DNA from 2 places in the Maribacter sp. UBA3344 genome. Region 1 is predicted to be linked to the other one. Evidence: riboswitches for the same ligand, from Rfam matches in the RefSeq annotation. Region 1 holds a riboswitch; the other holds the start of a gene.
What was found. A riboswitch is a leader RNA that binds a small molecule or an ion and turns the genes downstream of it on or off. The one in region 1 is predicted to bind S-adenosylmethionine.
Positions count from the first base shown of each region.

Region 1 (16,741 bases):
TGCCAAACCTGGCAACTTACCTAATTCCCTATTAATTAATGCTTCTTTCTTTTCTCTTCTCCAACCTTGTATTTGTTTCTCTCTATAAAATGCAGAATCAATTCTTAAATACTCTTCTACATAAACCAACTTCACAGGTAATCTTAATCTTGTATGATTAGCCCCTTTACCTTCTTGGTGTTCTACTATTCTTTTATCTAAGTCTTTTGTACTACCAGTATAATAACTTCCGTCTGAACATTCCAAAATATACATAAATCCTGACATACAATTATCATTTATTGGCTTCGTCTACGCTCAGCCACCATGATTAAACTTACTTATTTTTATTACTATTATTTGGATTCAGCTATCTCAGCTGCCAGCCTTTTACCTAACAAATATTGGTACGCGGTGACTGAGCGGAGCCGAAGTCATCCTTTCTCCGCAATTCGTAATATATCACCAAAGACACCTCTTGCGGTTACTGCTGCGCCTGCACCTGCACCTTGTATTACTAACGGATTTTCCCCGTAAGATTCCGTATAGATCTCTATAATGGAATCTGACCCTTTTACTTGCCCCAGGGCACTTTCTTTTGGTACGGAGACCAATTTTACATCTAACACTCCTTTTTCTTTCTGAAGATTTCCGTGCAGATCACCTACATAACGCAATACATGATCTGGTTTTTGGTTCTTCTTAATTTCATTGAACTTGGTATCCAACACTTCTAAATGCTGTAAGAAGAAATCTACCTCACCATCTTGCAGTTTTTTAGGTATCAGGTTTTCAATATTGATATCTGCAAACTCATTATGCAAATCTAGCTCACGTGCTAAAATCAATAATTTACGCCCAACATCATTTCCAGAAAGATCTTCACGTGGATCTGGTTCCGTAAATCCTTTTTGCATTGCATCTTTCAAAATCGATGAAAAAGGTACATCCACTTCTGAGAATGTATTGAAAATATAACTTAAAGAACCTGAGAATACGCCTTTTATCCTTGTTATATTCTCTCCGGATAAATGTAACAATTTAATAGTATCAATCAATGGCAAACCTGCTCCTACATTGGTTTCGTACAGATATTGCTTTTGATTTTTTTGCAATTCTTCCCTCAGTAACTGATAAAAATCGTAACGCAAGGTATTGGCAATTTTGTTAGATGACACAATATCAAAACCATGCTCTACAAATTCAAAATAGTTGGCAACAAAATCTTTACTTGCCGTATTATCTATTACAATAAGGTTCTCTAAATGGTGACGCTTTGCAAATTCAAAGACGTCATCAACCTTATACGGTTTTCCTTTCTGCTCTAGTTGTGTCTTCCAGTTTTTGGCAATACCTTTTTCATTCAACAATATCTTTTTAGAGTTTGCAATTCCAAAAACCCTTAGGTCTAATTTCTTGCGCTCTTTAATGGACTTTGCCGACTTTAAAATCTGTTCTATCAACGTACCGCCTACATTACCGTGACCGAAAATCAAAATATTAATTTTCTTACTGATGCCGAACACCTGACCGTGCATAACATTTACCGCCTTATGCAAATCTGATTTCTTTACCACCAAACTTACGTTTTTGCCAGATACCGTATTATTGAACAACAACGGCACGATCTGGTTTTTGATCAATGCATTGAACGGATTGTGAAAAGTGCTTAAATCTTGACCTACGATAGATATGATTGACACATCATCCATCACCGTAATCATATTTACATCTTTTGATTCAAAGTCGTTGCTAAACTCATTTTCTAGTGCCAGCTTTGCCCTTTTTGCCTTATCCTTTTTCACTACAAGACCTATTCCCCTTTCAGATGATCCTTGAGAAATTATGCTGACACTAATATTGCTAGATTGTAAGGCTTTAAAAATACGGGCATCCACCCCTACTTTCCCTAACAAGCCACGACCTTCTATATTGATCATGGCAACATCTTCTATTACCGAGAGCGACTTTATACCTTCTTTACTGGATTTGGCACTTATTAAAGTACCCTCATTATCATCATTGTAGGTATTTAAAATACGTAACGGAATGTTCTTCTCTATTAAGGGAATTATGGTTTTGGCATGTAGAATGGTAGCTCCAAAATTGGCGAGCTCATTTGCTTCTTCATAAGACAGGTTCGCCAGTCTTTTCGCCTCTGGTACATAATCAGGGTTTGCCGTATAAATACCATCAACATGGGTGTAATTCTGTAATTCTTCGGCATCTAAGAAATTAGCCAATAATGCGGCGGAATAGTTACTACCATTCCTACCCAAAGTAGTTGTCTCATTCTCCACTGTAGAGGCTATAAAACCAGTAACTACCGCTACCGTATCACTCGGAATTTCAGCAAATTTCAAAAGCACCAATTCTTTGGATTCATTTTCAAGCACCTTGGCATCACCAAAGGTATCATCGGTCTTAATGACTTCACGAGTATCTACAAGTTTGGCATTGATCCCTTTACCGATCAATAGTTTGGTTACCAGTTTGGCAGAGATCAACTCGCCATACGCCAGCACCTCATCTTTTATTTTGGCGCTATAATCTCCCAACAAGGAAACTCCTTCATATAGCTTTGCCAAGCCCTTGAATTCGGCAGATAGATTTACGTTGGAATAGGTATGTTTTTGATACTTCTCCAGCGCTTCAAAATCTGACCTATAATCTTTTCCCTTGGCCGCTTTCTCTAGCATATCCTCTAGCTGATCCGTAGCCTTTTCCCTTGCGGAAACCACCATGGCTATATTCTCATTGTTCTTGACCTTTTGTGTAACGATATCCAATACACGCTCAAGTCCCTCGCCATTGCTTAACGATTTACCACCAAATTTTAGGATTTTGATCTTCTTGATATTACCGTTGGTATTAAAAATACCGGTCAGCAATTTTTCCATTTGATCAAACTCGATCAAAAAGGCATCATGCCCATGTAACGATTGTACTTCTCCATAGGTAACATTACTCTTTGCCTGCGCCAATTGCCTAAAGGTATCTTTGTTTTCTTGGGCAGTAAAGAACATATCGGAATCTACCCCGATAATATGAATATTGGTATCGCTATTTTGTAGCTTAATGAAATTCTCATCACCATCCCTAGTTACATCAATGGTCTTTAACAATTGATTCATCAACTTATACGCAGACAATTGAAAACGCTCTTGTAACTTATCGCCATGGTGCATTAACCAACTTTCTACATTAAAAACCTTAAGCTCCTCATTGGTACTTCGTTTAAACCGTTCTTTAAAGGAAGCCGGGGTCCTATAACATAACATCGCATGCATACGGGCATCATGCACAGGTTGTTTAGAGTTCACTAAAAACTGTTCCTGTATTTGGCAATTGGCTATTAACCAATCGGTCGATTTCCAATCAGATGCCACAGGAATCAAATGTTCTGTCAGCGTTGGGTGCAATGCTGCCATTTCCCAAGCGATACCGCCACCTAAAGATCCACCGATCAATGCAAACAAACGTTCTACCTTTAACTGCTGTAGGCCCAATAAAAATATTCTAGCTACATCACCGGCTACAAAATCCTTATAGTTCTCTATTACAAACTTATCATGACCATTGCCCGGAATATTGAATGCCAAAATAGTGTACTTGTTAGTATCTATACACTTCTCTTCTCCGATCAAGGCAGACCACCAACCATTTTCTCCGGTAACATTAGAATTGCCCGTTAATGCATGATTCACCAAAATTATTGGCGCTGTATGAAGAGCTTTCCCAAATACCTGATATGATAATTGAATATCTTGAGCACTACCGCTTAGGGCCTTGTATTTTTTAATCTGTAGTTGATGTAACATCTATTTCAAAATCAATTTGTGACTGAGCTTCGACTGCGCTCAGCCACCACATGTAAAATAATATATTCTTGAACATTCAATGACTTCGGCTAGGCTCAGCCGCCACCAATATTCTTTTTTTCTTAAACCACCGATCACTTCCGCTACGGTCAGTGACCGGTTGTTGACTATATAGCAACCTATATTAAAGGCTGGCAAATGCCTGCTCTAAATCTACTTTTAAATCTTCTATATCTTCAAGACCCACCGACAAACGAATTAAATCTTGCCCCACACCTGCACCTTCTTGCTGCTCTGCGGTTAGTTGCTGGTGGGTAGTACTTGCCGGGTGAATGATCAATGATTTAGTGTCACCAATATTGGCAAGTAATGAAAAAATCTTAGTGGCATCGGTAACCTTTTTAGCCGCTTCAAAACCTCCTTTGATACCAAAGGTAACCAATCCGCTTTGACCTTTTGGCAAGTATTCTTGCGCCAAGTCATAGTATTTATTGCTCTTTAATCCTGGGTAATTTACCCAAGCCACTTCATCCCTTCCTTCTAACCAAGTAGCCAATTCCAATGCATTTGCACTGTGTTGCTTTATACGTACCGGCAAAGTCTCTAAACCTTGTATAATCTGGAAGGCGTTATACGGACTCAATGCCCCACCAAAATCACGTAAACCTTCCAGTATCAATTTAAAGGTAAATGCTGCAGCACCTAATGCCTCGCTATATACCAAACCGTGGTAACCTGCAGATGGTTCCGTAAATTCAGGGAATTTTCCGTTGGTCCAATCAAACGTACCGGCATCTATAATTGCTCCACCTAAGGACGTTCCTTGACCGCCAATATATTTTGTCAATGAATGAATGACCAAATTGGCACCGTGCTCAATAGGGTTTAACAATGAAGGAGTAGCTACTGTATTATCTACTATAAAAGGTACTCCCGCTGCTTTCGATTCTTTAGAAATCGCTTTCAGATCCAACACATCCAATTTCGGATTCCCTAAAGATTCCACAAAGAAAGCCCTTGTATTATCTTGCACCGCTTTTCCAAAATTTTCAGGATCAGATGCATCTACAAAGGTGGTCGTAATACCGAATCTTGGTAGGGTAACATTCAACAAATTAAAAGTACCACCGTATAAACTGCTGGATGCTACAATATGATCTCCCGCTTTTAACAAGGTCAATAAACCTGTAGAAATAGCAGCAGTACCAGATGCAAATACCACAGCACCAACACCACCTTCAACAGCGGCTAATCTATCTTGTAAAATTTGATTGGTAGGATTGTTTAAACGTGTGTAAATAAACCCTAGTTCTTTAAGAGAAAATAAGTTTGCCGCATGATCGGTATCATTAAATACATACGATGAAGTTTGATAAATAGGCACTGCCCTTGTACCTCCATTTGTAGTGGTGTCGTGACCTGCGTGTAATGCGTTTGTTGCTAATTTGTGATTACTCATGATTTTGTTGTTTTTAAAAATTATTTTAATAATTAAAAAGCCCAACTTAAACACATAAAAATGTGAGTAAGTAAAATCAAAAAGTTATAAGAAAGTAATATCGAGAAAATCGATTACTGTTATCCTTCCCCTAAGGGTAGAATGTAGCACCTTCTTTGTATGGAACAAAGGGTTGCTAAGGTTTCAAAGGGTCTAATCCCTCCACCTTTCTTGATAACTATTCAATACGTGTGTGAACTTTGAGCTACAAATATAAAGGCAGAAAAATTTAAAAACCTAGTATTTTATGAAAAATATATAATTCTTGGTCTTGTTGTTAGTTTTCTGAAGGCTTAAAAGCAATGGAACACTTGTTCAATTACAATATTACCGATACTTTTTAGGACTCAGATATTCTACGCCCAAAACACTCGAACTGACAAAGCACTTCATGGAATCAATTGCTTTTCGCCTTAAAACGAATGTCACTCTGAGCGGTTTTTAATACCTTTTTTGGGAGGAAAATTGTATCGAGAAGCACACGTGTCCCAAACCTGTTCTCGATACACTCTTAACCTAAAGAAAAATTAGCTTAAGAGCACTCGAACTGACAAAGTACAGTATGAAATCAACTCCTTTTCGCCTTAAAACGAATGTCACTTCGAGTGGTTTTTACGACCTTTTTTGGGAGGAAAAATTGTAGCGAGAAGCACACGTGTCCCAAACCTGTTCTCGATACACTCTTAACCTAAAGAAAAATTAGTTTAAGAGCACTCGAACTGACATTTTACTATAAACGAAAAACGAACAACGAGAAACGAACCACGAACAACTACTCAATCATCCCTGCGCTCTTATATTTATCTATATACATCTGATCTTGCTCCGGGGAGTCTTTATATTTTTTACGAAGTGCAATTAAATCTTTCTTTAATTTTTTAACGGTATCGGCGTAGGAAGGGTCGTTGTAGATGTTATTCATTTCCTTTGGGTCCTTCAATCTATCATACAACTCCCACTCATCAACATCATAGTAGAAATGCACCAATTTAAATTCTTTATTCACAATACCATAGTGACGCTTTACCATATGAACAGATGGATATTCGTAATATTGATAATACACGGCATCTCTAGTCCATTTTTCTTTTTCGCCTTTCAATAAGGGAATTAAACTTTCGCCTTGCATATCACTAGGCGGCTTGATGCCTACAGCTTCTAACATGGTCTGTGCAAAGTCTAAATTCTGTACCATTTCATTTTCTACAGCTCCCGGTTCAACTACATTGGGCCAACGCACTAATAACGGAGTTTTGAACGATTCGTCATAAATAAATCGCTTATCAAACCAACCATGCTCCCCTAAATAAAATCCTTGATCAGAGGTATAGATCACTATGGTGTTTTCCGCCAATCCGCTTTCATCCAAATAGTCCAATAAGCGACCTACGTTATCATCTACCGAAGAAATGCTACCCAAATAATCTTGCATATAGCGCTGATACTTCCATTTCATTTTCTCGGTATCGTTCATTTTTGGCCAATTGTTATAGAAAAAATCGTTGATGGAATCTAACACCGGATCATACAATGCTTTTTGTTCTGCCGTTGCACGGTTATACGGACCGTAAAAACTATTGGGAAATTCCTCCACTACCGGTAAAACCTTACCCTCCATTTTAGCTAAGGTTTCCGGTCTGATCTTACTATCATGACTATACATCATGTGTGTCAACAAATTCATTTCTGCCGTCTTTGCCGCCGATCCTCTATTGCTGTAATCATCAAATAACGTTTCAGGCTCTGGGAAGGTCTTTTTCGTGAACTCCTTAAACTTATCCGGTCTTGGCCACCACGGTCTGTGCGGTGCCTTGTGCAAATACATCATCATAAAAGGTTCGTCATTGGACGCTTCTTCTTTCAACCAATCTAGTGATACATCTGTTATGATATCGGTAACATAGCCTTGCTTGGTTATGGTATCACCATTGGTGACTATAAAATCTGGATTAATATAGTGCCCTTGACCCGGCAAGATCATAAACTCATCTACCCCTTTTGGATTATTGCCAAAGTGAAGCTTACCGAACATCGCCGTTTTATAACCGTTCTTTTTAAAGATTTGTGGAAAGGTCACCTGTGTAGTATCGAACGGAAAATAATTATCCACTTTCCCATTGATATGTGTATGCTTGCCTGTTAATATGGTTGCACGAGAAGGCGCACAAATAGAGTTGGTAACGCTGGCATTGGTAAAAAGCATGCCCTCTTTTGCCAAGCGATCAATATTGGGTGTTTGCAGCAATTTATCGTCATATGCGCTTATGGCCTGATACGCATGATCATCTGACATGATGAAAATAATATTGGGCTTTTTAGCATTGCTTTTTTGCGCCTTAGTTTTAAATGGCAGCAAGAGAAGCAGGACTGCAACAGTTAGGATTATTTTTTTCATTTTGGTTGTTGTTGGTTGTTGTTGTTGTTGGCTTTTGTTTAATTTTGATTGATATTAAAAATAAGGAATATTAAGCCACAAATCTTAATTTCCAAAATGTACCCATTTAATTGATATTTAATTTCGAAGGACTATGTTAATGTATATTTACTTAAAACACTTGTAAGAATCTGTGGACCATTCTTAATCATTACTACAATAAACTAATAAAATGACCTTAGCAAGTTGTGAATTGAGGCATCGTAATTTATGACAGATTTATAATTATTCCGCTCGTATTATTGTTTTTATATCGCACACCTTTAGAACTTCCAATATACCTATTCGATTCCTTTATCGACTTTACAAAATCCATTTTCGATAAAAAATCCATTCCCTTACCACTATAATACTTTTCGTATGATTTAAACAAATGTGATTGATTTACAGTTAATTTTCTACCTTCAATCTTGTAATACCTTTCATTTAATAAATCCAAACCAATTATGGTTTTTATTATTTCAACAATTCTAGGAATGTGATCTAGAGATTCACTCGAATATGAAATACTTTCTATTCTCTCTTTTATTTTACTATTATCCTTAATCTCTTCAAATTGCAGAAGTTGATTAGAATAATAAATATACTGATATAAAGAAATTTCATTAGTCAATCTTTTCGCACGACGAATTGTTGGATGATAAAATGAATTCGCTACTAATATTATTTTAGGTGGCTTGTTAAGTTGCAAGACTATCTTTTTTTCTTCAATAGATAATTCATCAATACGCGAAATAATTAACTCTAAATTTTCCTCAATAAAATCTGAGTAATCAATTGCTTGAATAACTATGTTCCTAGAGTGTTCTTTTTTAAGCTCGAATATCACAAGATTGTTTTCGACTGGATTGTATGCCAGAATATCTATTCGTCCGCTCATCCCAAACAACCTAACATTTCCTTTAATAGCATATTCCGATTTTATAATTTTAAGTTCAGGAAAAAATAAATTGAAATTTTCGACGATTAAACTTTGTAGTTTTTTCTCCGAAATTTCTGTTTCTTCATTTTTTTCCTTTGTCCTAATATCAAAGATCATAGTTTATTAATAGTTACAATATATTACTTCTATCGCATGATTTACAATCGTTTAGCACTCCTACTCTAACACAGAAAACTCTATACTTGAATCTGTGAATACCGTATGTGTCTGGGTTTTAAAATCCGACTCCTCAGCTTCAAAAATATTATCTACATAGGTTTGCGGATTTAAATCTATTAACGGAAACCAAGTACTCTGTACTTGTACCTGTAATTTGTGACCTTTTTTAATGGTATGGAATACATCTTGCAGCTTAATAGTTACATCTGTTTTTTCATTTGGCACAAACGGTTCTGGGTTAGCAAAACTATTTCTAAAACGACCGCGCAATACTTCGCTACGTACCATTAAATGATAGTTGCTCATTTTTAAGTGGTCTTGCATGCCTTCATAAGCAGGTTCATCTGCTGGGTGTACGTCAATGATTTTTACGATCCAATCTGCAGCGGTACCCGTAGTAGCAACTTTTAGCTTCGCCAAAATATCACCCGCCAAGGTCAAATCTTCTTGCATTACGTCAGTTTCAAACACCAGGACATCACCACGGCGAGCTGCAAAACGCTGATCATCGGTCATATATTTTCTTGGTGTAAATACCGTTTTAATATCTTCTGAATATGGAACCGGCTTTTTAATATCACTGATAAACTTTACTTCTTCCACTTCTTTTGGCTCAAAAGTCAGTTCTTGATCTGGAGATAAATACATATCCTTTTTCACGACACCTGCTGGCGGCCAAGTATCATAGGTTTTCCAATCTTTTCTACCGGTATCAAAAACGTAGGCTTCTGGCAAACCGCTATTCTTATCGCCATCACCTTTTAAGAAATGATCAAAGAATTTGGTTTCTATATGTTCTTGGAAAAATTCAGAAATTCCATCGCCAAAATAATAGTTGCCCACAGTATTCTGACCTTTTCTACGTGCCCATCCGCCGTGATCCCATGGTCCAAAAACCAAGGTATTGTAATTATCGGCATTGTACTTTTCTATATTCTTATAGGTTTCTAACGGTCCGTATAAATCTTCCGCATCAAACTCGCCCGCAACTACCATTGTGGCCACTGTTGGCTTTACATCTTTTAAATGCTGGATCAAGCCCTTGCTCTGCCACATTTCATCATAATTTGGATGCTCTTTAAGTTCGTTCCAAAAATAATCATCGGTTACGCCCTCCTTTGCCATACGTGGGGTATCGGCTGTTTCGTATTCAAAAAATCGATCTAAGTTCTTTAACGGTCCTTCATCTAAAAAGAATTGATACTGATCTTCAGTTGGTAAATCAGGCAGTGTATACCAAGCCGTATCTATAGGTTTATCCCCATCTGGTCTTGGTGTACCAAACAATGAAGTAGCCCTAAAATAACTCAATAAATAGGCGCCATTATGGTGGAAATCATCAAAAAAGAAATCGGCAATACTCGCCTGTGGAGATGCTGCCTTTAATGCCGGATGCGCATCTACCACGGCATAGGTAGAATAAAAGCCAGGATACGAAATTCCCCAAATACCTACATTACCGTTATTATTCTCTACATTATTGACCAACCACTCAATAGTATCATAGGTATCTGAACTTTCATCGATATCCTGCTCTGTTTTTTTGTTGGGATTATAGGCGCGCATATTTTCATAATGCCCTTCACTTAACCAACGGCCGCGCACATCTTGATAGACCACTATATAGCCATCTTGCATCATATGAATGTTGGGCGCGATCTTTGATTTAAAATTACCCGCTCCGTAAGGCTGAGAACTATACGGGGTTCTTTGCATTATAATTGGGTACTCTTTTGAAGTGTCTTTTGGCGAATAAATAGTGGTATGTAACGTAACACCGTCACGCATGGCAATATCCACTTCCTTTTTTGTGTAGTTATCCTCTACGTAGGTATCAGAAACCTCGGCATTGGCTACTTTTTGTGTTGTTTTTCTACAGGAAATAAGTACTATAGCTAGTAAAATGAACGTAAAAAACTGTTTGATGGTAAACTTTGACATGTCTTAAAGGTTTGAAATCTTAAAACTAAGAAAGTTTACTACTGTACGGAATAAAATTGAACCGAAAATTGCTAATTTAACTTTAGCTGCCTGTCAATCATTTTTAAATGAGAACAAGGCAAGAAGAATTGGACCGCAATATAACATTTACAGGGAACGAAATATTAAAATAAAGTTTTGATAGGTGGATAGGCACTGTACTTCTCACACAGGAAATTGAGAAAAGCAAACGCATTTAAATCATAAACAACTTTCTCATTAGCATAACAATGCCGGTGAAAAAATCGCTTTTATATTCTTCAATGGTGGTCTCTTTTAGTAGTTGGTCTTTCATTAAAATAGTGTTTAGTTGGATCTAAATTTAATTAGAAAAAGGAATTAATACAACTGTTTCTAAATTTTCTATAGATTTTTCAATTTTAAATTCCGGATTCATTTCTACGGAACGATATTCGTATTTTGAGGTATCTAAAACTACATATTCAGAAATAAGGTCTGTATCTTTTGCACACGATTGCAGCCATATACCAATGAAAAGCGTTAATAGAAATCTGGGCATTTTAAGCATGGCATTCGTAGGTTAAGTTCATATTTTTATAGGTTTTTAAAAGACAAAGACTCTTTTTAACAATGCGGAATACAAGCAGACATTTGGGACTTCAACCGGTATTCACATGGATAATTTTTTTTACAGTACTAACATATTCTTTATCTTTTAACTTGGCAAAATTTGGGGATTCACCAATAATTACAATTCAAATATATGTAATACTTTTCCTACAAAATAGATTTTGTGGTAAAACCATATAATCTTGTTGTGAAGAGGTGTTAATTGGCTTGTATGAATTATTGAACACCAAAAACAACTATAAAAACAATCCTTAATAGCAGCCCAAATACTCGTGATGTTTTTACAATCGTTCCATAAATCAATGCACAAAAAAATGCCCCGTAAAATACGAGGCATTTTTTATTCATTAGATGTGTAAGCATTAACCGTGCAAAACGGTTTCACTTTACTCTTATATGCTAAACGCAGATTTTATCTCTGCTACTTTGTCTAGTTTTTCCCAAGTGAACAATTCCACTTCTTTTTCAATACGACCATTATATGGCGATTCAAAAACCTTGGTAATAGTTCTTGGTTGTTTACCCATATGACCGTAAGCGGCCGTTTCCAAATAAATAGGATTTCTCAACTTCAATCTTTCTTCAATGGCAAAAGGTCTCATATCAAACAACTCAGCCACCTTTCTTGCAATAGCACCATCACTTAACCCAACTTTAGAAGTACCGTAGGTATCTACATAAATAGATGTAGGTTCAACAACGCCGATCGCATAGCTCACTTGTACCAAAATTTCATCCGCAACACCTGCAGCTACCAAATTTTTTGCCGCATGACGTGCCGCATATGCCGCACTACGGTCTACTTTACTTGGATCTTTACCGCTAAAAGCACCACCACCATGGGCTCCTTTACCTCCGTAGGTATCAACAATAATTTTACGGCCCGTTAATCCGGTATCACCATGTGGTCCACCAATTACGAATTTACCTGTTGGGTTAATATGATATTTGATCTGATCATCGAACAATTTTTGGGTCTCTACCGGCAATTGTGCCTTCACCCTTGGAATAAGAATTGATATAATATCAGACTTTATTTTCGCTAACATTTTTTCATCATCGGCATCAAAAGCATCATGCTGTGTGGAAACTACAATAGTATCTATACGCTGTGGCTCATTGGCATCTGAATATTCTAAAGTAACCTGCGCTTTAGCATCTGGCCTTAAATAAGAAATCTCTTTACCCTCTCTACGCAGTTCTGCCAGTGTATGCAAAATCTTGTGTGAAATATCTAACGACAAAGGCATGTAATTTTCGGTCTCACTGGTTGCATAGCCAAACATCATACCTTGATCACCAGCCCCTTGCTCTTCCTTTGCTCCACGGTCTACACCTTGGTTAATGTCTTGAGACTGCTCATGGATCAATGAAATAACTCCACAAGAGTCTCCGCTAAACTGGTATTCACCCTTGGTATATCCTATTTTATTGATGACTTCACGAGCAATGTTCTGTACATCTAAATAGGTATCACTTTTTACCTCTCCCGCTAAAACTACCTGGCCGGTAGTTACCAAGGTCTCACAAGCAACTTTACTTTCTGGGTCAAAAGCAAGAAAATGATCTAATAAGGCGTCACTGATCTGATCCGCAACTTTATCCGGATGGCCTTCACTAACAGATTCTGATGTAAATAAATATGGCATAACAAACTTTTTATTCTATGGAGGGATTTGTATGAATGCCGAAAAGAAGTATGATGCGATAGGTATCTACATCAACTGCTTTAGCATTTTTTTCGCTTTATACCCTAAGGCTAAAACAGAGGTTGCAATCAGTCAAATCCCTCCTCTTTTTTTTTAATTCAGATGCAAAAATAGAAAAAATGTTCTGTTCCTTATCTTAATATGATGTTATTTATTGACCCAATTAAAATTAAGGCTCTTTATCCTGCTAGAATCATCAAATGTTATATATCATATTTTACAGAAAATAGTACATACCTAGGTTGTACAAAATACGCCTGTGTACTAAAGTAGAGTTCATTGGTACTATCCCTATTCAATGTAGTGGTATTCAATAAATTGGTTCCCTTAATGCCATATTCCCAACGGCTATCTTTCTTTTGATAGGTTAAATTAGACTCTAAAAAACTATAGGTATTGGTTATGGTATCTTCCTTATCCGTATAATTATAATAATCATAGTCTACGGTAAAAATAAAGTTCTTTAAAAAACTGGCATCAAAACGGGCATAGGGCCTACTGGTGTAAAAGGTAGTTTCCAAATCACCATTTTCATAATTGTTTACGGTGTACCTATACCCCAACTCCAAGTTAGGCGCATTTTTAAAATTCGTAGAAAGCGCGCCCGTATAATTCTGTGTCAAAGAATTTGAGGTTCGCTGCTCATCATCAACAAGGTTATTGGTGGTAGACCAACCTAAATTACCTTGCACCGATGCTTTTATCTTACCAAAAGTACGCTCATATTTTCCATTTGCCGTAAAAGATTCATCATCGAAATTAGAGTTAATGGTACTACTTACCCTGTTGATACCAACTATGTTCACCCCGCTTTTTAAGGCGTCTATTCGCTTAGTGTATGCCACATTGGCAAAAATATTGGTGAAGTTGAACATGTTGAAACTGAAAAAGTTCAACGACACATTATGGTTCAACGCACTTTCCAGATCGCGGTTACCACTGTACAGGGAATTATAGTTGTTCAACACATAACCCTGAGCAAAATTGCTTACATCTGTAAATGAACGGGTTACTTGATAATTAAATCGTAAGTTTTCTGACTTTTTAAGCTGGGCGTTTATATATACATCTGGCAACAATGACGTTAAATTATCCTTGACCACACTACCCAATTGCTCATTTTTTACATTAAACTGATGTAAGGTTACACCTGGGTTAAACGTGAAAATCCCAGAAATAACTTTATAGTGCAAGCCGGCATAAACATCTGAAACATGAAAGGCAACGTCATTACCAAAATCATCGCCATTCATATTTAAAACATCTTTATTATCTAAAATCTGAAATATGTTCGAATTAAAGTTTTGATTGCTCTGTGTGGTACCCAAAGTTAAATTAATATTGCTTTTGCTACCCAGAACCCTGTAATAATCCACTTTTGCGTCTACCTTATTGGTGACTACTTGTTTTGCCTGATTAATGTTATACAACTCTTGGTTCTCATCTACCGGAAAAATATCTACAAAGGCAAACTCGTTTCTAATTGCTTCATAAAATGGATCTTCATCTTGATACAAATATTGCGCCTCTACGGCAAAAATATTCTTATCGCTCAAAGTATAGTAAATGTTCAGATTTTGATTTACCGATAACGGTTTTTGTTTCTTCACCTCTGCGATCTCATCAGTTATAGATGAAATGGACAGTACGTTTACTTCTTCAGTATCATCAGATTGTTTTAACAATGCGTCATAATCTAACTGAAAACTATCATTTGGCTGATATTTGGCACTCAATTTAGCCAGACCCAAATGTATTGTTTGATCTGTATTTGAGGTAGTACTTTCCACATCATTACTGGCTATGTAAGATGTTACTCCTTCTGATTTTAAAATGGTACCGGTGTACGAATAAATACCGAATCCACTTAAATCTAAACCCTCCATGGGTGCATAGCTAAAATTTGCGGCGGCAAATTTTGTATCAATATCATTTGCCCTGTTATTCTGGGTAGACGAAAGCCCTAAGCCATCTGCCCCCGTAGAAATAGAACTACCTCCTCTTGAATTTAGATTCCTGAATCCTCCGGTAAAATTCCTATAATCATTACGGGTAAAAGGTACTTCACCTATATTGTTAAGATCAGTGATAATATTGATACTGTATTTAGGACTGTAATAAAACAATTTCGGATGGGCCAAATACCTATCATCTGGACCATAACCGGCAGTTAACTCCCCAAACCAAAAATTCTTCTTCCCTTCTTTTAGTTTAATATTCAAGGCCACATTATCATCGTCATTGGTGAGTCCCTTCATTTGTGAAACCTCATTAAAATTACGCAACACCTCTACCTTACTCAAAGCATTGGCTGGAATATTTTCTACCGCCAGTTTACTATCGCCATCAAAAAAGTCTTTGCCCTCTACCATGACCTTGCTCACGGTCTTACCTTCTACCTCAATTTGGCCGTCATCGTTAATTTCAATACCGGGAAGGTTCTCAAGTACATCTTTTAATTTTTTTTCGGTACCGGATACAAAGGAATCCGTATCATACACAATAGTATCCCCTTTTACCGAAACCGGCATTTCATAAGTAACATCTACCTCATCTAATTGTGCCGCCTGCTCTTGCAAAACAATATCCTTAACCGCATCATGCTCCCCAGCGGTAAAAGTAAACGACTCCGGTTTAAAACCAAGATAACTCACTTTAACCGTGTATTGCTCACCAGTTTTCAACTTCAATTTAAATAGCCCTGCATGGTTGGTTATACCGTAAGACTCCAAACCTTGTGTAGCCGTATTGATCGCAATGACGTTGGCCATATCTACACCAACCCCTAAACTGTCCTTAACCGTACCGGACAATGAAATTTCTTGGGCCAAGGCAACAGCAGACGTCACCACTAGCAATAGTGTTAAAAGCACTTTGTTTCTCATGTAATAGGTATAAATTGAAATGAATTAAAAAGCACTTTTATTAGTTTGGCCTACCGCCACCCCGACCACCTCTATTCCTGAAATTCTCTCGCATTTCTTTCATCTTTTCTTGAGAAATCTCATCATACTCTGCCTGGCTGACCTTTTTACCTTTGCTAGGTGCTTTTATTTCCATTTTCTCCGAAGGATTCATTGTAATCTCCGAACACACAATTGTGGTAATATCATCGTTCACCGCCAATATTAACCCCGGCAAACCCCAATACAGACCAGGACCTTGATTTATAGGGATTTCAGGAGTATACCAAGCAACGATCTCTACTTCTTTAATGGTAAATTCAGCTTCTTTCTCCTTCTCTTCATTATCTTGCCCGCCTCTGCCCGGTCTTCTAAAAATGGCACTCATATTAGGTCGCTTTATAGTCTTTGTTGCCGTTGCCTTGAACGCCGTGTAATTTCCTATTTTTCTAGACTCGGTACCCATTTTCCACTCCAAGGTCTCCAACTCATCATCGATTAAGAAAATCTTTCCCAAAAGCTCGTTCTTTATCAAATACCTTTGCTCTTTTATATTTTTATATAAATCGCCATCTGTACCGGCCATAGCTCCAAACCGTGGCCCACGACCACCACCTCTTTCTCCAGGTTGCTCTAATTTCTCCTCTTCTTTATAAATAGATGCTGTTTTATCAAAGCTGAGTATAAAGGTTTTCTCGTTTGCCTTTTTAATACGCTCCATCAT
Region 1 is NZ_DERI01000018.1:68,282-85,022, reverse strand. Features, by position in the region: gene B2Z27_RS12850 (GIY-YIG nuclease family protein) at 1-267, opposite strand, end outside; gene thrA (bifunctional aspartate kinase/homoserine dehydrogenase I) at 414-3,800, opposite strand; gene B2Z27_RS12840 (O-acetylhomoserine aminocarboxypropyltransferase/cysteine synthase family protein) at 3,985-5,259, opposite strand; SAM riboswitch class I at 5,376-5,479, opposite strand; gene B2Z27_RS12835 (sulfatase family protein) at 6,071-7,693, opposite strand; gene B2Z27_RS12830 (hypothetical protein) at 7,941-8,771, opposite strand; gene B2Z27_RS12825 (CocE/NonD family hydrolase) at 8,832-10,775, opposite strand; gene B2Z27_RS12820 (hypothetical protein) at 11,137-11,334, opposite strand; gene metK (methionine adenosyltransferase) at 11,798-13,054, opposite strand; gene B2Z27_RS12810 (TonB-dependent receptor) at 13,318-15,999, opposite strand; gene B2Z27_RS12805 (GLPGLI family protein) at 16,040-16,741, opposite strand, start outside.

Region 2 (16,741 bases), on a different contig from region 1:
CACATGTTTGGCGAAAAAGTAAGTAATTATAAGTAGGTTGTCGTGTAACTATAAATGTCTAGTTATACCTGCTTTTTGCAGAAGATTCTATACAAGTACTTGTTTGTAACAATTGTATTTGAATTTGACAGAGATTCTTCAAAGATTGAGTTGTATGTAATTAATTTATTTGTAGTGCGTTATAGAATTTCTAAAATTCTTAAACCATTAACAAATGAATTTCAAAACTTTATCATTAGTAGCATTACTTTTAATACTTTCAAATTTATCTGCACAACACAAAGGTACAGTGACCTTTAAAATTGGAGATGTTAAAGAGGGTATAGTAGAAAATAAGGGTAGCAAGATTCTATTTACAGTAGAAGGTACAGAAACCGCTAAAATTGCACATGAAGAAATTGAGCATATAAAGACAGGTGACATTGAATATTTTAGAACCTCCGCAAAATCTAAAAAATTAGAGGAATATCAAGTTATGGTTTATGGCAGTACTATGCTTTTGGCCAAAAATATTCAAACCAATTATGGTAGTATACAAACTGATTACGATACCTATTCTGTACAAAGTGGAAACTTAACCGCTAGTCAAACAAAACAGGTATCAAGAAGAGTTGTAAGGGGACCAAGTACCAGAGGTACTATTATTAAATACTTCATTAAAAAGCCAGGTTCGGATCTTGAACAAGTATATAGGTTAGTTGTCGGCGATGTAGATTGGATCGGATACAAGAAAAAGGTGAAGAAGCAATTAGGAGACTGCAAAACACTTATTGATAAAATGAACAATGGGGACTTTAAAGATGATGAATACGGGAAAGGAGCAGAATTAGCAGCTATTGTCCTGTATTATAATCAAAACTGTAGTAAGTAATTAAATACGCTCCTTGAACATTGTCAAAATAGTCAACAATCAATATATCAAAGCCTATAGTAATCTATAGGCTTTTATTTTTATAGTATATTGCATCTTAAGCTATAAAGGCTGTTAAATATAGTAGTACGGATTATTATAGATAAAGGAATTAATATAGATTAATGGGGCAAGAACCATCTATTTGTGAAGAGCAGGTTTACAATCAAGTGTATAGAACCCATGCAGAAAGTTTACGTAATTACTTGTATTACAAATTTGGGGATATGCAACGTGCAGAGGATATTGTGCATGATTCGTTCGTGAAATTGTGGTCTAAATGTAGTTCCGTACTTTACAATAGGGTAGCTGGTTTTTTATATAAAATGGCAAGAAACCTTATGATAGATACGCTCCGTAATAAAAAAGTAGCATTAAAATTTGAAAGGGGTTTAGTGCTTGAACAAGAGAATGAAGACCCTTATTTTAAACTTAGAACCAAAGAGTTTAGGTTAAAGCTTGAAACTGTTATATCTAATCTGCCAGAAAAGCAAAGAGAAGCTTTTTTAATGAACAGGATAGATAAATTAACCTATAAAGAAATTGCATTAAGATTAGAAGTTAGTGAAACAGCAATTGAGAAACGCATTTCAAAAGCATTGATAAAATTGAACAATATTTCAGAAATTAAAGATTTTTCAATTTAAAGGGTTGGTTATATAGTTTTTCAAACGTATTACTGGTATGAGCAAGCATTTAGAAGATAATAATTTAATTGCCCGTTGGATGGATGATCGTTTAAGTGACGAGGAGAAAGAACAACTGAAAGCATCGGGTGAATTAGATGCGCTCAAAACGGTTATAGATGATATTGATACTTGGAAAGTTAAACCATTTAATGCAGATGCGGGTTTGTCCAGATTAAAAGAAGCGAATGCTACGGTTTTACCGATTAAAAAATCTACAAATAAAAATTGGTTGGGTATTGCCGCAGGTTTGGCCGTATTATTTACATGTAGCATCGTTGGGTATTTTATGTCTACCGGGGCAACTACCATCACAACCGAAATTGCAGAAAATAAAACAATAGACTTGCCATTGGGTTCTCAAGTAGCAATTGATGCTGGTTCTAGTATTACGTATAATGAAAACAAATGGGAAGAAAGTAGGCTTGTTACACTTAAGGGCCAAGCTTACTTTAAGGTGACCAGTGGGTCACCATTTGTGGTCAATACACCTACAGCACAAGTTTCGGTTTTAGGAACACAATTCAATATCAATACACAAAACGATCAATTTAAAGTGTATTGTTATGAAGGTAAAATAAAAGTTTCATACCAAGAAAAAGACAAAATAATAACCATGGGTCAAAGCGTAACGCTGCATAATGGAGAACTTCAATTAACAACCCATCAATTGTCTCGTCCAGATTGGATGAGCGGTATTGGCAATTACGAAAAAACACCGCTAAAGAATGTAATTGCTGATGTTAAACGATATTATAATGTGGAAATAGATCTTCCCAAAGCTTATGAGTCATTACAATTTACAGGAACAATAGAACATAAAGATTTGCAACATACTCTTACCACTATTTTTACCACTATGGAGATTGAATACAGGATTAAAGACCGTAATAAGGTTATTTTTGAATAACATTGAATCAGTTAAAGCCTAGTATGATAAGTTATAAACAGAAAAAGAGTGCAATAATAACGGTTCTCCTTAGTATTTTTTTCTGTATATTTTATCATCATTCTGCATATTCACAAAATGAACCTGCTTTAAAGTTGGTTGATCGTTTAGAGCAACTCAAAGATGTTTACAATGTAGATTTTACTTATAACCATACCCTTTTAGCCCCAGTAGTTCTACCCTCTAATTTTAAATGTGATAATTTAATTCATTGCATAAATGCTATTAAAGAAATAGCTCCTGTCAAATTTGTAAAGAACGGGGCCAATTCCTTTATGATTATTCCAGTTAGGCAAAATATAACATTTACGGTAGTAGATTCAGAAACTGAAGAATTTGTAAGTAATGTTACCATTCGGATAAATTCTGGAGAAGAACGGTTTTTATATCCTATAAAATCTACTTATACCATTAAGAATTTATTTCCATTAGATTCCGTTCATATCCATTCGGCTTTTTATAATACCATACATATGAAAGCCATGGATCTAAATGAACTAAAATCTCCATTGCGACTACAACACGAAATGATTCATTTAAATGAGGTGCAGATAACAGATTATTTGACCAGGGGGGTCAACGCTAAAATTAGCGATAATACGTTTCAAATAAACATGGAATCTTTGGGTTTGCTTGCGGGTGAAACAGACGGAGATGTTTTTAATGTAGTTAAAAATATACCTGGTGTACATACCCCCAGTGGTAAACCAGGTAGTTTAAATTTTAGGGGCAATACCTTTGATCAGTCCCTTATTGAAATTGATGATATCCCTATATACCATAATGGACATTTTTTTGGGGCTATCGCACCGTATAACCCAACTACTGTAAGTAAAATTGAGATTCAAAGAAATACGCTTTCTGCCAAATGGGGAGGTCGTGTTGGCGGACTTATTCACATGACCACAAAAAACAAGGTGCCAGATTCAACTTCTTATACCGTTCAAGCGAATACGGTTTATGCTGGTGCAACGGCAGAAGTACCTTTGGTAAAAGATAAACTTGCACTTTATGTGGCAGGTAGATCCAACTACCCAGGAGTTAACTCACCTAAATTAAGGGCTTTTTCAAATTTAAATTTTCAAGGCAGTCGGTTAGAATCTGTTGCCAACGATGTAAATAGTGATTATTTTAAAGTTGGCTTTTATGATATAAATTCAAAATTGATTTATGATATTAATGAGAATCATAAAGCAACAATTAGTTATATAAATATACAGAATAGACTGTCTGCAGTTTTAGAGGATTCGGATGATAAAGATAACAGGGATTTCAGGGATTTATATTTGGATAATTGGGGAATGACTATAAAATGGGAAGGTACATTTTCGGACAGATTAAGTGCACAGGCAAGAGTAAGTACATCGTCCTTGTATATTGATAATAAAAGTGAGGGCTTTTCTGCAGATGTACGCTCAAGTTTTGAAAAATATTCAAATACGATAAACGATACTCGGTTTATTAGCGAAGTTCAGCTACAATTGAACGAGAATACTACTTTAGAAACCGGGTACACCCTTACCGATTATAATTTACGGTTTGATCAGCGAAATGATGAAAATAGTGTTGACAGTCGTAGGGATCAAAATGCATTGACCCATAGTACTTTCATTTCATACAATAAAAACTGGAATGATAAAGTGACGGCCAATTTAGGCATGCATGCAGACTATTTTGAACCCAATAAAAGATTTTATGCGGATCCCAGATTATCAGTAAATATAAGTCTTAGTGATGCATTGTATTTAAAAACTTCTGCCGGTCGTTCACATCAATTTATTCAAAAAAAACTACGTGACGATTTTGATGATTTTAATGATCAATCTCAATTTTGGTATCTGCCAGATGCAACTACATCCGTTTTAGAGGGCTACCAAGCCATGATAGGAGCTTTATACAATAGATCGGGCTGGCTGTTTGATGTAGAATTGTATAGTAGGAATACGAAAAACGTAACCGTACAGACCAACACCAGTACACTTGAAGAAGGAAAGTTAAAAAGCAAAGGGGCTGATCTATTTATAAAAAAGCGGTGGAATAATTTTGAATCGTTATTCAGTTATTCATTAAGTGAGGTAGATACCGAATTTGATACTGATTTACCCATTTTTTTTGACCAACGCCATATCTTACACGTTACGGGTTTATGGCACTTAGATCCTTTTAATTTGGCGGTGACCTGGGGTTACTTTTCAGGTATGCCGGTAGTTGTTCCAGATTTTGATGAAGACAGCAATACCTCACAAAATAGTTTGGATATAGCGTATACAGAACGTTTTCCAAGTATGCATCAATTTGATGTTTCTGCCACGTATGGCTTTACGAACACTAAGAAAAGTTGGAAAGGAATTGTGGGCTTGTCAATCGTTAATTTATTTGATCAGGACAATATTGTCAATATTTTTCAAAATGAACCACCTGTAGATGAACCTTATCGTAAAACTATTGGTTTTGCCCCCAACCTACAGTTTAGCATACATTTTTAATAACTAATTATACTTCAAATACTACTTTGGTTTTTCCATTAATTAGGTAGTAAATCAATAGAATTTATTTTTTTTCAAAAAGAGGGTTGGGTATATGTACTACCTCAGCGTATTAAGGGAAAGGCACAAAAGGCCTTCAGTTAAACATTAACCTTTAATACAGAAATTTATGAGAAATTATAATTTAAGATGGGTGTTGATTATCCTATCGGTGATCCTACTACAGGCTTGTGCAAAAGATGAGTTAGACGTACTTGAAATTAGTGAAACGGACACAGATGATTTTGAAACAGTGGCCCAAGACTCTTTGACCGCTAGAAGGCAAAATAACCGTAACAATGGCTTGAACCCATCTGAGGAGACTGTGCAATTAATTGTGGATTGGAATGATCTTTGGCTGGTTTTGGATAGATATACTGATGGCTTAAGACCTAATACTACAGCAAGAGCTTTAGCCTACATTCATTTGGCCGGGTACGAAACTGCCGTAGCGGATATGGATGGTTATGGATCTACACAAGGTCAATTACAGGGCTTTAATCTTGATTTAGATGAAAGAGCAAATAACGTAGATAGAAATTTGGCACTTAACACATGTTACGCCTTGGTAATGGACCATTTTATGTTCAATGTTTCCAATAATGCAAAAGCGGGTATTGCAACTTTAGAGGATGAGTTGGCAGATGAACTAACGGAAGAACTTTCCCAAGAAGAAATTGAGAATTCCATAGCATGGGGGACTTTGGTCGCAGAAAGTGTAATTGCCTATAGCCAAACCGATACCGAAGCAGAATCTCAACAGTTAGACCCTAATCCTGCATCATATGTAGCACCTGTTGGTGAAGGCTTATGGGCGGCATCTGAAGGAGAAAGTGCGTGGTTTCCTTATTGGAACAGGGTAAGAACATTTGTGATCAGTCCGGAACAGACCTCTAGCACACCGCCGCCATTTTCCCACAACACTAATAGAAATAGTGGCTATTATGAGCAAATGGAAGAAGTTGAGATTTCTGCTACAACCGCTAGGTTATCAGATAACGAAGATCTTTGGATAGCCGAATTTTGGTCAGATGATGTAGAAGGGTTAATGATGAGTCCTCCTGGTAGACAGTTTTCCATTGCCAATCAATTAATTGAACAGGAAGACTTGGATTTTGAACAAGCATTGGAGTTGTTGCTGAAACTTGGTTTTGCAACTAATGATGCTGCGGTTTCTGCTTGGGATGATAAATACACCTATAATTCAGAAAGACCAAGTAGATTTATTCTGGAGTACATCAACGATGATTTTCAAACAAATTTAGCACGATTCATTTCCAGCCCCAATCCAGCTTTTCCGGCTTATCCGTCAGGGCATGCTACATTTGCAGCGGCGGCATCGGGAGTTTTTATAGACATATTTGGGGGAGACGCCATTAACTTTACCGATAGAACCCATGCCGGAAGATCAGATTTTGATGGCACCCCTAGAAGGTTCAGTTCTTTTACGGAAATGGCCGAAGAAAATGGATATTCTAGAATACCATTGGGTGTACATATACAAGCTGATAGTGATGAAGGCGCTCGTTTAGGTTATGAGATTTCAGCTGCAGTGAACAACTTTAGTTTATCCCCTAATTTTTAATTCTTAACCCTTGGATTGTAGAAGTTTCGCCAGTAATGGCGAAGCTGTTGCAATACCATATTCCTACCGTTACCCTACCCTAATTTATTTGACCTATATGACAGAAAACTACTTTTTAATTTTTATCAATCTTTTAAAAAACAATGTAATATGAAAAAGTGTTTTGTCCCAATTTGCTTACTAGTGATTATTTTAAGTTCGTGTAGTAAAGATGAATATATAGATATAACCGAAGAAGAACAACTATTGGTCAATGATGAAAATAATGATACGGTTGTTGATGATAATGAAGAAAATACTAATGACCTTGCTGTTGATTCATCTATTTTAGCCTTGCCAGGTTCTCCATTCAATTATGCCAATATACTTTTGCCGGATTTCTTTTTAGATAACGATGTTAGAAATGAAGATAATACTCCTAATAATAACGAAATAACAGATAATGGAGCAACTTTAGGCAGGGTGTTGTTCTATGATACTAATTTATCTAGGAACAATACTATTTCTTGCGCGTCTTGCCATATTCAAGAACATGGTTTTTCTGATCCTACCGCCTTAAGTACAGGGTTTGATGGTGAATTAACTTCTAGGAATTCCATGGGGCTTGCAAATGCCAGGTTTTATGAAAATGGAAGGTTTTTTTGGGACGAAAGAGCGGTTAGTCTAGAAGAGCAAACATTGGTTCCAATTCAAGACCTAGTGGAAATGGGACTAACTTTGCCTGAATTGGAAGCAAAACTGTCGGTCGTAGATTATTATGAAGCTTTATTCACTAATGCCTTCGGTGATGACAATGTTACCAGTGAGCGTATAGCATTGGCGTTATCTCAATTTATACGTTCTATGGTTTCATATGAATCTAAATTTGATGAAGGTTTGGCACAAGTAAACGATATAGATGACAACTTTCCAAATTTTACAGATTCAGAAAATAGAGGTAAGCAACTTTTTATGAGCAACCAGACCAGATGTTTTGATTGTCATGCTACCAATGTTTTTGTGGGTGATGCTGCTAGAAACAACGGGCTAGATGCTACTATTACAGATCCGGGCGTAGGCGGTATAACCGGTAATAATAATGATTTGGGTGAATTTAAAGTGCCATCTTTAAGAAACATTGCTTTAACAGGACCTTACATGCACGATGGTAGATTTGAAACTCTTGAAGAGGTTATTGAACATTACAATAGCGGTGTACAGAACAACCCAAATTTGGATAATAGACTTACTCAAGGAAATAACGTTCGCCGATTGAACTTATCCGATAATGACAAACAAGCATTAGTTGATTTTCTACATACCTTGACCGATACAAAGTTTATCACAGATGAGAAATATGCCGATCCGTTTATAGAGAATTAACCATTCATTTATTTCAATAGGTTTATAATTTAAATTAATATAATTAGTTAAAAAATCTTTTAAGCTAAGCTGTATTATTGGTTTGATGTAAATTTGGCGTTCAATTTAAAAAAAGCTCAATACTAAAACTCTTATTCTACCTCTTTTATACGCACTCTAGCAAGTGTTAAACGTAATGTTTATTAGGTATTTATAAGAAAAATTGGGTTTAATGAATAGAATGAAATTTACTTAGTCTAATACATAAAAAATGAATTATGAAGTATAAAATGTTAATAGCTGTTTTGGCAATTTTTAGCACAACGGCATATGGGCAATGGCAAGTCTCGGCAAGTTCTGGCTATGCCGTTGGAAGTGCAGGTATGAAATTGGGAGAACGAATTACGACAACGGAAACAGAAAACTCATATGGCAGTTATGGAGAAGGCACAAACTTTCAACTTAGAGGCACCTATTTTTTTGACGACTCTTTCGGTTTTGATCTTGGAGTAGGTTATTTGCATGGTGCTGACCAGGATATTTCTGTTGTTAGTTTACCGGATACAGAAGTGAATGCTGTTGCAAGGGCAAGGGCATTTGGTGCTTCCGCATCCGTGGTATATAAATTTACCAATAATATATATGGACGTTTTGGAGCACTATTAAAATTGGGAGGTAAAACGGAAGGTGTCATTTATCAAAAATCTGTTTTTTCTGAAGCCGAAGCCGAGGCTTTTGGTGTACCGGAAGGCTCTTATTCCGAAACGAACTATAAAGAGGATTTTCATGGACATTTTCCTTTAGGGTTCGTGGGAGCTCTTGGATATAAATATGATTTAGATGATAATTTTAGCCTGTTTGTAGAAGCTGAATATTACGGTATTAGTTTAAAGCGTAAAGATTCTGAAATATCGGAATTCAATACAGATGTAAAACTACCTGATGGTACTGTAGCGGTTAGTGGGCTATATACCATTGATAATTTGCCAGAAGGTGTAAATAGAACTACTACGTACGTAGATAACCTATCGAATACCAATACTGATACATCTAAAGAACTGTCCCAAAAAGTACCATATTCTTCTTTTGGATTAAATATTGGTATTACTTACAAATTTAATAAAGCCACGAATTAAGTTTTCATTATTAATCTTCTACAAAAAAAAGAACCCCCTGTTTAAGATAAACAGGGGGTTCTTAGCAAATAACTCAAAATGAAAATAAACGTATTCGGGGGGAATACGTTTATATGGAAGGTTTATTTTAACAAACCAAGTATACCTTCCAATTCGGTTAAATTAAGGCTAGCGTTATTATCAGTGTCCAATACATCAAAATTTTCAGAAACTTCGCCAATAGCTTCAGTTGAGCTAATAGCTTGATCATTGTTGGTATCCAATAGGCTAAATAAGCTCGCCACCTGCTGTACCGTAGAATTAGAACTTAGTGAGCTTAATAATGTAGCAGCATCGGACATAGATGAGGTGTTCATGTTCTTTACACTGTTACAACTGGTTATTGAAGCAATAATGATAAACGTTGCAATTACTTTTTTCATGGTTATGTGTTTTAATATTTATGTGTTACAAAAGTATATTTACCTCTTAGTAAGTGAAAACAATATATACCAATAGTGTAATTATTACTACGTATCTATAGAATCAATAGATGAAAAATTTTGTAATACTTAATTGTTGGCATCGGCCTTAAACCAAATATTAATGGAGACTTCTTCGGGTCGCTGATCTTGTGGTGGTGTGCCTTGAGAACCTCCTCTACCTCCACCGCCAGGACCTCCAGCTTGACCACCTCTGCCACCTCCAGATCGGCTACCTTGACCTCCACCACCAAAACTTACATTTGGGCTTTCAGTTTTTGTTTCGGATGTTATTTTTGGAGTCACAATACCAATGGATAATTTGGATAGCTTGGTGTCATTATCAGCAATGCTATTTTTTGGTATTTTTAAGTGATAATGAAGTTCTTTTGAAGCTTCGTCAAAATTGTAGTTTATGGTAACACCTAGATTGTTTAGGTCTAAATGAAATTCTTCTTCATGGTCAAAATTAATAAAGCGTGCCGTTCTGGGCATTTCTTCCAATAGCTTGTTCATGTCCGGTCCTTTCCGCTCTTGTTCATCCGTATTTTTACGAGAATTATTATCTCTTTCATTTCGTTCTGGACGTTTTGGCGGAGTACTATTGATTGGATATTGAATGGAAACATTTTTCTTCTTTTTTCCTTTAACATCAAAATACACGTAAAAGCCCTGGTGCAACATAGACATCATAGTAGCTTGGTCTGCTGTACTTAATTGGACCATAATATGTTCTTCGTCTATAATGCTTTGATAAGTAATGTTATCCTCTGTATTTTGAGCTTGGCCAATTGCCCAACTAAATACCAATAATAGCGTAGTATATATTTTCATTTTTTTGATCTTAGTAATTTTGGAATGGTAAACCTATTTATAAAACAAAGACTAAAGAGGAATTTTAAGTGTATGCCATAAGATTTAAAGCGAATGCCTGAACCTTTACCGGTTACATATTTGAACAATGCTAGTTGCTTATATTTCATCATGTAGATGAATTTTAAAAATAGAAAAGCTCCAATATTGCTATTGGAGCCCTTCGTCATCAATCAATCAATCAAAAAAACTATCTTTAATTATAGACCTAATGCGGTTATTGCATCGTCGTCTTTTGTAAATGCATACGCACGCCACGGTCTATTGTAATTTGTAAATCTCCACAGCACATCTCCGTCGCTATTAACTTCCCAAATAGCACCTGTGCCTTCGCAGATAAGGGTGTTTCCATTGCTCATTCTAACCCCACTACCTAAACCATTACTATATAAATCGGTATCTGTGAATTCCCATATTAATTCAGGCTCATTATCTTGACCGGCTACCAGTTCATAAGGCGGACTCAATTGGTATTCTGCTACTGCAGATTGGTTGTCGTACTTATTATTTACAAATACCAACATCTTATTATCATCAAAAAGATTAGGATAATGTACCCTGTTCATGGTCACTTCACCAACATTGTCATAAGTAAGGGGGTTTCCAAAACGGTAAACCAGGTCACCACCTAAATTATAGTTTCCGCCGGTATTGGTGGCAGCCTCTTCTGTTGAGGTGCTATGATCAATAACCCAAACCTCGCTATAAAAGTTAACGGTCATGTATAAAAGGTCGTTCGTTTCATCTAGGGTTATACCGTTTACATGCATAATGTCACCATCAGTTTGATCATTATTATAATTGATGTCAATAAGGTTGGGAACATCGGCAACGACACCAAAGTTTAATTTGCTTTCATCATAATCTTGAACAATATGGTCCGTAGCATGCCACTCCCAAACTATTTCTTGGGTTAATGGATTCATTTCAATAATAGCTTCAGGATAAATATTAAAATTACCCGAAAATCCCATCTCGGCAGCATCTGCAGCACTTACTTCTTCCCATACGGGAAATATGATATTTCCGTTCGATAAGTAATTAACATCATGATGTGAGATGTAGGTACTAGTAGAATAGTCCACTTCCCATTCAATGGATTGGTCAGCATTTATTTTTCTAAAACCGCCACCATAACCACCAAAGGTTATCTGTGGATTATCAGCTTTTATGGTAGTTACCAAGCTGCCATCAGATTGAAGCATGGCATCATTACCCAGTTGGTCACCATTGAAATCCCAATCAAATAAGGTATTACCATCATGATCAATTAAATATACCCCATTGTCCGGTGCAACGGCTAAAATATAGGAGTCACTGTCCACAGTACTACTTGCTTCATTGGTGTCGCTAGTATCATCTGTTGTTTCTTCTTCGGTGATTGAAACATCATCGGAATCATTACTGCAAGAGGTTAAGAAAAGCAGGCATACGAATAATGCAGTTGTTCCTAAGTTAAGATTCATTTTTTTCATCGATTTTAATTTTTAGGGTTGTTATACGGTTTAAGCATCTAAGTAGGTATAGATACCAGTCTCCGTTTAGATTTTAAATGTAGTTCGAAGTTTAAATGAAAATGAAGCTACTCAGCGAATGGAGTGTATAATTCAGTAAAAGACCCTTTTGTATAAGTGAAATTTTTTAGCCTTTTGTCATCTTAAAATGGCATTTTCTGCAATTGGTCAAAACGGATTAAATTAAGATATAATTAGTATAATTTTTGATTTTATGTACTGATGGTTTATTAATTTTGCGCCCTTAAATTATCAAGAATCTCAAATAGAGATAGCAACCTGCAATAACGAGCAAGGTGCTAAAAGCGATAAGCCAATACCTTGGAAAAAACGTTAAATCCTTCCTATTGTATTTGCTATAGCTCTAAACCTGATTCTACAAATAACCATATATGACTCAAGTAAAAGCTGTTACAGCCAATGCAAAGGCACTTATTCCATTTTTAATATTCATTGCAATATTTCTAGGCGTAGGCATTTTTCAAAATGATTTTTATGCCCTACCCGCTCCTATTGCCGTAATTGCTGGTATACTGGTAGCATTTCTCATGTTTAAGCAATCTATGAAGGAGAAAATTGCCATTCTTTTAGAAGGGTGCGGTAATGATAAAATTTTGACCATGTGTCTTATATACTTATTGGCAGGAGCATTTGCAGCGACAACCAAAGCTATGGGCAGTGTAGATGCTATTGTTCATTTAGGTCTGGATGTTATCAGCGGACACTATATATATGTAGGTGTGTTTGTAATTGCTGCATTTTTGTCTATTTCTACGGGTACCTCTGTTGGCGCTATAGTAGCGCTGGCTCCAATTGTAATTGGTTTTGCGGATACCGGTAATTTTTCGCTGGGTATTTTGTGCGGTGCCTTGTTAGGAGGTTCCATGTTCGGTGATAATCTTTCGGTAATTTCAGATACCACCATTGCCGCTACACAATCACTGAATGTAAAAATGAGTGATAAGTTCAAGGCGAATATCAAAATAGCCGTACCTGCTGCCATTATAAGTATGGCCATTTTAATGTATGAAGGTCTAACCATGAATACCGTAGGAATGGAAATGGAAGAGTATCATTATTCCATTCTTAAAATTTTGCCTTATTTAATTGTAATTATACTTTCAGTAATAGGTGTGAACGTTTTTGTGACGCTTGTATTGGGCGCAATTTCGGCTGGGATCTTAGGTGTCTTTTATGGTGATTTCACAGTGTTGGAATTTACAAGAATATCATATACAGGCTTTACCAATATGACGGAGATATTTCTTTTATCATTATTAACGGGTGGTTTGGCCGCTTTGGTGACGTACAATGGCGGTATAGCGTTTATACTATTAAAAATTAAAACTTTTGTAAAAAGTAAGAAGTCGGCACAGTTTGGTATTGCAACATTGGTATCAACTATTAATATGGCAATTGCGAACAATACGGTCTCCATAATTATATCTGGACCCATTGCTAAATCTATTAATGATGAGTATGCTTTAGAGAACAAACAGACTGCATCTATCTTAGATGTCTTTGCTTGTATAACTCAAGGATTATTGCCTTATGGAGCCCAGGTGCTTATGATTTTGAGCTTTGCAAAGGGTAGTATAACTTATTTGGACCTTGTAAGTAATACTTGGTATCTATTGTTATTATTGGTGTCTACTGTGTTGTTTGTAGGATTAAAATCTAAGAAGTAAATAGCCTACAGGAATATTAAAAAACATTCTCAATAGCATTAAAATAAGGTATAATAAAATGTAGCGATTAACTTTTTATCAAATTCTCTAAATCTTCAGGTGTTCTAGGTAAGTCCGAACTTAACACTTCACAACCATCTTCCGTGATTAATATCATATCTTCTGTAAATACTGAAATATTGATATCATGATTATAATACCACGGCTCTACAGTAAATACCATGCCTGGTTTTAAAGGAGCATTAGATAAGTTTGGATCGCCTGTTGATAAGCCTAAATGGTGACCAAAAAACAAACCTACTTGCATATATTTTTTTGAGTGTTCAGGAATAATGGTATTGGTGAATTTCTGCACATCCTTAAAGGTTATTCCTGGTTTTAAAAACTTAATAATTTCATCAGCAATTTTGGTTTCCATCATCAGAATCTCTTTTTGTTCATTTGTGAATTTACCAGAAACCGGAAATGTTCTTCCTATATCACTTACGTATTGCTCATATTCGCACCCTACATCAAAAATAACAAGATCTCCATTTTGCATAATACGGTTTCTCCGATTATAATGTGTTGCTAAAATTCTCCAGGGCCAATGAGAGTTTGGTCCGGATTTTATGATGGACCCAAAAGCCAACCTTTGAGAACCATTTTTCTTGAAATCTCCTTCTAAAACGCCTTCTAAATAACGTTCGTCTATTCCTGGTTTTATAGCTTTTGCCGCCTCATTAATGCCTTTAACTGTTATATTTGCCGCCTGTTTTAAGAATTTTACTTCATTTTCAGATTTTATCATACGTACTTTGGCAATTGCTTCGTAGATATTTTCAAAACTTAAATCTGTATGTTTCTTTTTGATTGCCTCTAAAAGAACTTGAACAGGAGAATAGGTAGCTATGTAGTCATTGGGTGCAAATTTTACTTCGCCAGGTCTACCGTTATTTATTAATATTTTAGATTTATTGGAATTTTCTAAATTCAACAGATTAGTAAAATCTTCCATGGAAGCGAGTGGGATACCTGTTCTGTTTATGATATTTTTATCATATAATAGAGGTCTTAAGGGAAAATCATTTTTTCTAGAACTGTTTTCAAACCGTATATCCTGTTCTGGGGTATAGATAGTAACTTTTTGATTATTCAAGTTCAAAACTAAAATGGCATTTGGCAATTCTAAACCGGTAAAGTAATAAAAATCATCTGTTTGCCTAAATGTTTCACCAATTGAAAATCCGTCTTTTGCGGGTATTAATACTAGCCCTTTTTTATTTGATTGGGCTAATTCTGTCATCAGGTTTTCTCGTCTAGTGTTTAATTCTTCTTTTGTAAAAGGTAAATTAGTCCACTCAAAATAAGATTGCACGGGTGTTTGACCATTTACAACCACCATAGCTAAAATTGATACTAAACATGTTAAAATTACTTTCATTTTCTACTTTTACTTAGGTTGGTTATCAGAAGTGCTATGCTCAGTTAAGTAATGTGCCAAAATTTTCTCAACGAGTTCATCTTTAGTTAAATGATGAAATACCGTTTTAACTTTCGTTCTAAGTTCATCTGAAATTTCTCTGTTCGGTTTTGTCTTAAATATTTTCTTGGCCCATAATAAAGTGTTGTTCTCTTCAATACTTTTGGCATCCGCTTTTTGATATTTAGAAAAGGAAATACCTAATTCTTTCTCAAAATCGAAAACCTCTGCAACCTCTTCTTTTTGTAAAATGGTCAAAGAAAGTCCCTTTGCCCCTGCTCTGGCCGTACGTCCACTTCTATGCACGTAGGCATCATAGGTGTCTGGTAAATGGTAATTTACTACGTAACCCAATTCTTTAACATCTATACCTCTGGCAGCTAAATCGGTAGCCACAAGAATTTTAATATGTCCCTCTCTAAATTGCCCCATAATGCGATCTCTAATGGGTTGAGATAGACTACCGTGCAACGCTCCCGAAGAAAATTTATTTATAGCCAATTTTTTTGCCAGTTTGTTTACGGCGGCCTTGGTCTTACAAAATATGATTCCGCTTTGTCCCTCTTTTGAATTCAAAAAATGAGTTAATACATCTAGTTTTTCAATGGGCTCCACAACTACATATTTATGATCAATGCCTTTATGACCAAGGGTAGACATATCAGCTTCAATATGCACCACATGTTTGGACATATAATTTTGCACCATTTGTTTAATAGCACCGGACATGGTTGCAGTGAATAGAAAAGTACGTCTAGCCTTAGGTATGCCAGCAATAATGGTATCTAAATCGTCTTTTAATGCAGTTACCATTTCATCGGCCTCATCTAAAACCAAATACTTCAGTTTAGTAATATCCAAAACTTCGCGTTTTACTAAATCAACTAATCTACCAGGTGTAGCGACAATAATTTGGGTAGGAGTTTTAAGTACCTCTATTTGGGGTTTAATGGGAATACCACCACATAAAGCAGCAATGGAAATATCAGGGTTATTTGAGGTATACGATATTAAGTTGGCATGAATCTGTTGTGCCAATTCTCTTGTTGGTGCTAAAATAACAGCTTGTACAGCTGTACTTTTGCTGTTTATCAATTGCAATAATGGTAGACCAAAAGCAGCGGTTTTTCCAGTTCCTGTTTTTGCTAAGGCAACAAGGTCATCCCTTTTGTCCAAAATTATAGGAATGCATTTCTTTTGAATAGTGGTGGGTTCGGTTATCTGTAATTCATCTAGACTTTTTTTTAAATCCTTAGAAATTCCTAAATCTGAAAATTGGCTTGGCATAAAATGATTTTAAACAAAGATAGGTACACTTTGGCTAGGGGCGGATATAATCGGTGGAAACGATTTTGTAAATTAATATTAATTAGAAGGTATGATCACTTATTTATATTTGTTCCCAAGTTATCCACCTCTCCATACCGTCTTTGTACCATTTATCGCCCTGTAAAAACAAGAGGTCATTACTGCGTTCTACCCTAAACTCAATAGGTTGGTTATAGATCAGTCCGTTTTTCCAACCAATAAAACACTTTATTAATTTATCGATTTCTTCATCTGTAGTTAAGTCCATATCCATTTTATAGAGCTGTTGGATCAATGGAATAA
Region 2 is NZ_DERI01000002.1:21,200-37,940, forward strand. Features, by position in the region: gene B2Z27_RS00810 (response regulator) at 1-36, shown strand, start outside; gene B2Z27_RS00815 (hypothetical protein) at 215-871, shown strand; gene B2Z27_RS00820 (RNA polymerase sigma factor) at 1,036-1,557, shown strand; gene B2Z27_RS00825 (FecR family protein) at 1,595-2,506, shown strand; gene B2Z27_RS00830 (TonB-dependent receptor plug domain-containing protein) at 2,530-5,031, shown strand; gene B2Z27_RS00835 (vanadium-dependent haloperoxidase) at 5,201-6,655, shown strand; gene B2Z27_RS00840 (cytochrome-c peroxidase) at 6,806-8,017, shown strand; gene B2Z27_RS00845 (outer membrane beta-barrel protein) at 8,275-9,132, shown strand; gene B2Z27_RS00850 (hypothetical protein) at 9,255-9,554, opposite strand; gene B2Z27_RS00855 (hypothetical protein) at 9,684-10,427, opposite strand; gene B2Z27_RS00860 (arylsulfotransferase family protein) at 10,667-11,941, opposite strand; SAM-I-IV-variant riboswitch at 12,225-12,321, shown strand; gene B2Z27_RS00865 (Na+/H+ antiporter NhaC family protein) at 12,373-13,668, shown strand; gene B2Z27_RS00870 (M24 family metallopeptidase) at 13,736-15,091, opposite strand; gene B2Z27_RS00875 (DEAD/DEAH box helicase) at 15,101-16,417, opposite strand; gene B2Z27_RS00880 (patatin-like phospholipase family protein) at 16,521-16,741, opposite strand, start outside.
Region 2: linked by a shared signal. The riboswitch ahead of B2Z27_RS00865 (Na+/H+ antiporter NhaC family protein) and the one ahead of B2Z27_RS12840 (O-acetylhomoserine aminocarboxypropyltransferase/cysteine synthase family protein) in region 1 are both predicted to bind S-adenosylmethionine.